One region of the Rhodococcus (subgen. Prescottella) equi genome, then DNA from elsewhere that is predicted to be linked to it. Evidence: riboswitches for the same ligand, from Rfam matches in the RefSeq annotation. Region 1 holds a riboswitch; the other holds the start of a gene.
What was found. Region 1 has a riboswitch for S-adenosylmethionine ahead of C7H75_RS02985 (aminotransferase class V-fold PLP-dependent enzyme). Riboswitches for the same ligand answer to the same signal wherever they lie in the genome.

Region 1 (3,995 bases):
GTTCTGGACCAGGGCGCAGGAGGCCGTCGCAGGTGGCGGGCTGTATCCGGGTTCGGAGGCCGCGACGATCCGGCACGACGGCGGCGGGAACGCGGTGGTGACGGACGGGCCGTTCGCCGAGGTCACGGAGGTGGTCGGCGGCTACTACGTGTTCGACGCCGCCGACCTGGACGCCGCGCTGAGCATGGTGCGGCAGATTCCCGAGGTCTCGACCGGGCACGTCGAGTTGTGGCCGATGGTGTTCTGGAACTCCCAGGACGAGCCGATGGACACGTGGTGGGCCGCACTGCTGCGCGAACCGTCCGGAGCCGCGAACGAACCCGGATCGGCCGAATGGGAGGCGCGGGTGACCGAGCACAAGCGGTTCGGTGAGATCGCGGGCGCCCGAATCAAGGGATCCGGCGCACTGTTCCCGCCGGCGTCGGCGACGACCGTGCGGCTGCGCGACGGGGAGATGCTGCTGACCGACGGACCGTTCACCGAGGCCGACGAGATCGCGAACGGTATCTACGTGCTGTCCGCTCCCGACCGGGACGCGGCGATCGCGCTCGCCTCGCAGATTCCGGTCGGGTCCAAGGGGTGCGTCGAACTCCGGCAGATCGTTGCCGGCTGACCGAGTCGCGGCCGAGGTGGCGACGGTGGGGCTCACGCGCCCGAACGGCTGCGCGGCGACCGCGAGGTGGACGCGTTCCGGCAGAAGTTCGAGGACTTCGACGAGGAGATGCCGTCCGTCGCGGACGACCAGTTGCGGTTGATCTTCACGTGCTGCCACCCGGCGCTGTCCGCGGAGTCACAGGTGGCGTTGACGCTGCGTCTCGTCTGCGGACTCACCACCGCCGAGATCGCGCGCGCGTTCCTGCGGCCCGAAACCACGGTGGGACAGCGACTCAGCCGCGCCAAGTCGAAGATTCGGAACGCGGGGATCCCGCTGCGGCTACCGTCCGACGAGCAGTTCCCCGAGCGGCTGCCCATCGTCCTCGCCTGCGTGTATCTCGTTTTCACCGAAGGCTACTCGGCGACGGCGGGGGAATCCGCGGTCCGGGCCGAGCTGTGCGACGAGGCGCTGCGGCTAGGGCGTCTGCTGTGCGTACTCGTGCCCGCGGAGCCCGAGGTGTGGGGCCTGTCGGCCCTGATGTGCCTGCAGGACAGCCGACGTGACACCCGTGTCGACGCGACCGGACGGGCGGTGCCGCTCGACGAGCAGAACCGCGGTCGATGGAACCGCGAGCGGATCGCGGAAGGCTTGGCGTGCATGACCGTTGCCGGTGAGAGTGACGGCGGACGGTATGCGATCGAGGCGTCGATCGCCGCCGCGCACGCTGTCGCACCGACCTTCGCGGACACCGACTGGGTCGGCATCGTCGGCGCGTACGACCGGCTGCCGGCACTGCGGGAATCTCCGGCAGTGCGAATCAATCGTGCTGTGGCGGTGAGTTTTCGGGACGGACCCGACGTCGGGCTGCGGGTGGTCGACGAGCTGGGGACCCCCGGCGCGGATCGGCTCGAGCACGTGGTGGCGGCGGTTCGCGCCGATCTCCTGCGGCGGGCCGGGCGGCCGCAGGAGGCGGCCCAAGTGTGACCACCGTCTCATGTTCGAAGGGTTGACGGTGGGTTGACATCGCGAGGACGGCTCTGCCATTCTCGTTGCCAGGTCACGAGTACCAGCGTCAAGCCCCGGCTAGCTGGTCGGCAACCCTCCAACCGCGGTGGGGTGCTCCGGGTGACGACCAGGTCATGGTCCACAAGGACATGGCAAGCGCGGACTCCGATGGCGTCGACTTCCACTGCCGACGAGTCCCAAGACTCGAAGGATTTGTGATGACCGCTGTACTGACCGCCGACGCCTGCGCCACCGCTCCGATCGCCCGGGTGTCCGGCTGTGACTTGCAGGTTCCGCTCGTCGGGGGTGGAACCTGCGTTTACGCAAACTTCGACTACGCAGCCAGCGCCCCGGCGTTGTCGCAGGTCACGGACCGCGTCCAGGAGTTGCTGCCCTTCTACGCCAGCGTCCACCGCGGTGCCGGCTACGCCTCGCGGGTGAGCACCGAGGCCTACGAGAACGCCCGTGGATCCGTCGAGCGCTTCGTCGGCACTGACACCGACCAGGTCGTGGTCTTCACCCGCAACACCACCGATTCACTCAACCTGCTCGCCAGCTGTGTTCCCGGCGACGTCGTGGTCCTCGACATCGAGCACCACGCGAACTTCCTGCCGTGGAAGAACTCTCGCGTCGTCGAGGCCGCCGACACGGTGGCCGAGACCATCCGCCGCATCGTCGCAGAGCTGTGCGCCAAGCCCGCTGCCCTCCTCGCGATCACCGGCGCCTCCAACGTCACCGGCGAGGTCCTCCCCATCGCCGAACTCGCCGAGGTCGCCCACCGCTGTGGTGCCCGCATCCTCGTCGACGGCGCACAGCTCACTCCGCACCGCCGCGTGAACCTGGCCGAGAGCGGTGTCGACTACCTGGCGTTCTCCGGGCACAAGCTGTACGCGCCGTTCGGGGCCGGCGTCCTGGTCGGCCGTCGGGACTGGCTCGACGAGGCCGAGCCCTACCTCGCCGGTGGCGGCGCCGTGCGCGAGGTGACCGTCGACGAGACCTGCTGGGCCCCGGCCCCGGCCCGCCACGAGGCCGGCAGCCCCAACGTCCTCGGTGTCGCGGCGCTCGCTGCTGCGTGTGATGCGCTGGCCGCGTTGGACTTCGACAAGGTGGTCGAACACGAGCAGGTGCTCGCCTCCCGTCTCGCGGAGGGGCTCGCGGAGATCGACGGCGTGCAGTTGCTGCGCCTGTGGTCGGACGCCCCGGACAGCGTCGGCATCGTCACCTTCACCATCGACGGCTACGAGCCCGGCCAGATCGCCGCATACCTGTCGGCCGAGCACGGCATCGGTGTGCGCGACGGTCGATTCTGCGCCCACCCGCTGCTCAACCGCATCGGTCACGCCGGCGGTGCGGTGCGCGCCAGCCTCGGCCTGGGCACCGGCTCCGACGACGTCGAGCGGCTGATCGCCGCCGTCCGCCGGCTGGTCGCCGGCGAGCAGACGTGGAACTACGGCAAGACCGACGGCCTGTGGAACCCGGTTCCGGAGACGCGTGGCTTCTCCAGCAGCACCGACGGTGCCGCCGAGTGCGTCTGACCGTCTCGGAATCGGTCTGATTCGAACTGTGGTGGGGGACAGGATCGGGGGATAGCGTGACGCGCATGCAGTCGACGCACACGCACGGGCAGTGGTCCCGCCGTCATGTCGATCTGTGCCGCACCTCCTCGGACAGCTGTACGCGCTGACGCCCCGCGCCCTCCATCAGCTGTCTTCTTCCGAGGAGTTCGTCATGTCCCACTCCGTTTTCGCCTCCGTCCCGTCCATCGCCCCGCGGCGTCCGCTGCGGGTGGCCGTCGAACTGACCGGTGCCGGGCATCATCCCGCCGCATCGCGGATCGCCGGCAACGTCCCGCTCACCGGGCCCGACTACTGGGTCGACCTGACGGTTGGCCCCGACATCCTCGACCTCGCCGCCCGGCCCGCCGTGGTGCAGCGCATCCAGGCTGCGGATCTGCGCGACGCGCAGCAGGCCCGCGAACGGATCCGCGCCGAGGTCGCCGCCGAGGGGCGGGATCCGAACAGCGTCACCGTCCTCGTCGACATCGAGGTCCTGATCGCGCCCGATTCGCGAAGCGCGCGTACCGAACTGGCACTGCTCGACGAGACTCTCGGGGTGCCGCACCAGTCGTCGTCGCTGACGTACGTTGGGACCGCGGAGGGACTCGGGAGCCTGCTCGCCGACATCCGTGCCGCCGACGTAGCGGACGGCGTCACACTGCTGCCGCTCGCCCTCCCGAAGGTGCTCGAGCGCATAGTGGACGGAACCCTGCCCTGGCTGGAGCGTCGTGGCTTGGCGACCGCGTCGGACGCCGTCGACGAGGCGCTTTCCCGGTTCGGGCGGACTCGCCCTGCTCGCGCGTCCTGAGTTCGCCCCGTCAGCCCGGTTTGCGGGCCTC
Region 2 (3,995 bases), 2.0 Mb from region 1:
GTGGCGCGAGCACCGACCGCGAGGACCAGAGCCGAGTCGACCCGATCGGGATGCCCGACGATCCACTCGAGCGTCCGCATGCCGCCCATCGACCCGCCGATGACGGACGAGAAACGTTCGATGCCGAGCACGTCGGCGAGGGCGACCTCGGCAGCCACCTGATCGCGGATGGAGATCTCCGGGAAGCGCGACCCCCACACCGTGCCGTCCGCGGCAATCGAACCGGGTCCCGTCGTACCGCGGCAGCCGCCGAGCACGTTGGTGGCGATCACGCACCACTCGTTCGTGTCGATCGGGGCGCCCGGGCCGATCATGCCGTCCCACCAGCCGGGGGAGGGGTGCTCGTCGTCCGCGGGGCCCGTCACGTGCGAGTCGCCGGTCAGGGCATGCTCGACGAGGACCACATTGTCCCGGTCGGTCGCGAGCTCGCCCCACCGCTGGACGGCGAGCTCGACATCGGGAAGAACCACACCGCTCTCGAGTTCGATCGAGCCGACGTGGACAAAGCACAAGCGCCCGTCCGGCGGGGGGAACCCCGCCGGACGGGCGTTGCGAACGGAGCTGACGGTCAAGATGCCGCCGCCGCGAAACCGGCGTCGAGGTCGGCGAGGATGTCGTCGATGCCCTCGATGCCGACGGCGAGCCGGACCAGGCCGGGGGTGACACCCGACGCGAGCTGCTCCTCCGGGGTGAGCTGCGAGTGGGTGGTCGACGCCGGGTGGATCACCAGCGAGCGCACGTCACCGATGTTGGCGACGTGGCTGTGCAGGGTGAGCGCGTTGACGAACTTCTTGCCGGCCTCGACCCCACCGGCCAGCTCGAACGCGACGATCGCGCCGGTGCCGCGCGGGGCGATCGTCTTCGCCCGCTCGTGCCACGGCGACGACGGCAGCCCGGCGTACGAGACCGACGTGACCTCCGGTCGGGCTTCGAGGTACTCGGCGACGGCCTTGGCGTTGGCGACGTGGCGCTCCATCCGCAGGCTGAGCGTCTCGATGCCCTGCGAGATCAGGAACGCGTTGAAGGGCGAGACCGCGGAACCCAGGTCGCGCAGCAGCTGCACGCGGGCCTTGAGAGCGAACGCCGGCGCGCCGAGATCTGCGAAGACGACACCGTGGTAGCTCGGGTCGGCAGTCGTGAAGTTGGTGTGGCGGCCCTGTGTCCAGTCGAACTTTCCACCGTCGACGATCACACCGGCGACCGCGGTGCCGTGGCCGCCGAGGTACTTCGTGGCCGAGTGGACGACGATGTCGGCGCCGTGCTCGAGCGGACGGATCAGGTACGGGCTCGCGACGGTGTTGTCGACGATCAGCGGGATGCCGTTCTCGTGCGCCACCTTCGAGATCCCCGGGATGTCGAGGATGTCGTTGCGAGGGTTCGAGATCGACTCGCCGTAGAACGCCTTGGTGTTCGGGCGGATCGCGGCACGCCACTGCTCGATGTCGTCGGGATCCTCGACGAACGAGACCTCGATGCCCAACTTGCGCAGCGAGTAGTGGAACAGGTTGTACGTGCCGCCGTACAGACGCGGGCTCGACACGATGTGGTCGCCGGCCTCGGCGAGGTTGAGGATCGCGAACGTCTCGGCGGCCTGCCCGGAGGCCAGCAGCAGAGCGGCGACGCCACCCTCGAGCGCGGCGATGCGCTGCTCGACGGCGTCCTGCGTCGGGTTCATGATGCGGGTGTAGATGTTGCCGGGCTCGGCCAGGCCGAACAGCGCTGCGGCATGGTCGGTGCTGTCGAACGTGTACGACGTGGTCTGGTAGATCGGCAACGCGCGGGCGTTGGTGGCGCCGTCGGGCGTCTGTCCCGCGTGGACCTGCTTGGTCTCGAAGCTCCAGTTCGCGGTCGGGTCGACAGCGGCGTCCGTGATTTCGGTCATGAGTCGTTCTACTCCAGGGTGTGAAGTCTGCAGATGGGGTTGGCGCAGCATCGACTGCGCGCCTGTGGACCGGCTACTCGTGACAACTACACATGAAGAACCTCCGGTGGGGCATGGCCCGGTCAGTGGGTCCGTCCCAGCGGACCCGCGCTTGTCTTCCGGCTCGAGTCGGAAGACCAGGTCATCACCCGGGGCACCCCACCGCGGTTGGAGGGTTGCCGGCCAGCGAGCCGGGGCTTGACGCTGACACTCATGACCTGGCCGTGATCTTAACGGCAGAAACGGGCACACGGGAAGGAGGGGGCTGATCTTTCGACCCCAGGTGTGGAGAACCGGCAAAGTTACCGGTAGGTAGGGGTAGTGAGCCAGGGGGCATGGTTGCGCTCGGAAGCAATAGCAGTACGCTCGTCATGTTTGGGTCGTCCCTGCCGAGGGAGATCCGAACCGTCTACGTTTGATAATTGAACCGTTGGCGGGTCCACTCACAAAGTGGCCCGTGCACCCCCAGTACCCAGGGAACGGAACCAGGGACACTTCCTAGGAGGACGCGAAGCCCCCATGTCCAAGATCAAGGTCGAAGGCAAGGTCGTCGAACTCGACGGCGACGAGATGACGCGCATCATCTGGCAGTTCATCAAAGACAAGCTGATCCATCCCTACCTGGATGTCGATCTCGAGTACTACGACCTGGGGATCGAGCATCGCGATGCCACCGACGACCAGGTCACCATCGACGCCGCCGAAGCGATCAAGAAGCACGGCGTCGGCGTCAAGTGCGCCACGATCACCCCGGACGAGGCGCGGGTCGAGGAATTCGGCCTGAAGAAGATGTGGCGTTCCCCGAACGGCACCATCCGTAACATCCTGGGCGGCACGATCTTCCGCGCCCCCATCCTGATCTCGAACGTCCCGCGTCTGGTCCCCGGTTGGACCAAGCCGGTGATCGTCGGCCGTCACGCCTTCGGTGACCAGTACCGCGCCACCGACTTCAAGGCACCCGGCGCCGGCACCGTCACCATCACCTACACCCCGGACGACGGCTCCGAGCCGATCCAGCACGAGGTGTGCCGCCTGCCCGAGGACGGCGGCGTGGTCATGGGTATGTACAACTACAAGAAGTCCATCCAGGACTTCGCGCGGGCCTCGCTGTCCTACGGCCTGCAGCAGAACTACCCGGTGTACCTCTCCACCAAGAACACGATCCTCAAGGCCTACGACGGCATGTTCAAGGACGAGTTCCAGCGGATCTACGAGGACGAGTTCAAGGCCGAGTTCGACGCCGCCGGCCTGCACTACGAGCACCGCCTCATCGACGACATGGTCGCCTCGTCCCTCAAGTGGGAGGGTGGCTACGTCTGGGCCTGCAAGAACTACGACGGTGACGTCCAGTCCGACACCGTTGCGCAGGGCTACGGCTCGCTGGGTCTGATGACCTCCGTGCTGATGACCCCGGACGGCCGTACCGTCGAGGCGGAGGCCGCACACGGCACCGTCACGCGCCACTACCGTCAGCACCAGCAGGGCAAGCCGACGTCGACCAACCCGATCGCGTCGATCTTCGCGTGGACCCGGGGCCTCGAGCACCGCGGCAAGCTGGACAACACCCCGGAGCTGATCGAGTTCGCACAGCAGCTCGAGGACGTCGTCATCAAGACCGTCGAGAACGGTCAGATGACCAAGGACCTCGCACTACTGGTCGGCCCGGACCAGGCCTGGCAGACCACCGAGGAGTTCCTCGCGACCCTCGACGAGAACCTGCAGAAGGCGCGCGCGTAATCGCGTAACCCTCGCCGAAACGGGACGTTCCCCTCGTGGGAACGTCCCGTTTCCATTTCCTCACTACCGTCGGACGTCTTGTTCCACCGTGCCCGGAAGGTATCTCTCTTGACCGTCTCGGCCACCGTTCCCGCGCCGTCCGGCAGCCCCGTCCCGGCTGCCCGACGCCGCCGCGCGATGTTCGCCCTCGCGATGGGCGGATTCGGCATCGGCACCACCGAGTTCGCCGCGATGGGCCTGTTGCCGCAGATCGCCGGCGGCCTGAAAATCTCCGAGTCCACTGCCGGACACGTCATCACCGCGTACGCGCTCGGCGTCGTCGTGGGCGCGCCGGTCA

Region 2: another riboswitch for S-adenosylmethionine. It lies ahead of C7H75_RS18020 (bifunctional o-acetylhomoserine/o-acetylserine sulfhydrylase); the one in region 1 lies ahead of C7H75_RS02985 (aminotransferase class V-fold PLP-dependent enzyme).

Annotation. Positions count from the first base shown of each region.
Region 1 covers NZ_CP027793.1:654,022-658,016, forward strand. Annotated here, with positions in the region: gene C7H75_RS02975 (YciI family protein) at 1-613, shown strand, start outside; gene C7H75_RS02980 (RNA polymerase sigma factor) at 680-1,579, shown strand; SAM riboswitch class IV at 1,651-1,765, shown strand; gene C7H75_RS02985 (aminotransferase class V-fold PLP-dependent enzyme) at 1,819-3,135, shown strand; gene C7H75_RS02990 (LLM class flavin-dependent oxidoreductase) at 3,329-3,964, shown strand; gene C7H75_RS02995 (methyltransferase domain-containing protein) at 3,975-3,995, opposite strand, start outside.
Region 2 covers NZ_CP027793.1:3,855,995-3,859,989, reverse strand. Annotated here, with positions in the region: gene metX (homoserine O-acetyltransferase MetX) at 1-572, opposite strand, end outside; gene C7H75_RS18020 (bifunctional o-acetylhomoserine/o-acetylserine sulfhydrylase) at 569-1,882, opposite strand; SAM riboswitch class IV at 2,025-2,140, opposite strand; gene C7H75_RS18015 (NADP-dependent isocitrate dehydrogenase) at 2,441-3,658, shown strand; gene C7H75_RS18010 (MFS transporter) at 3,767-3,995, shown strand, end outside.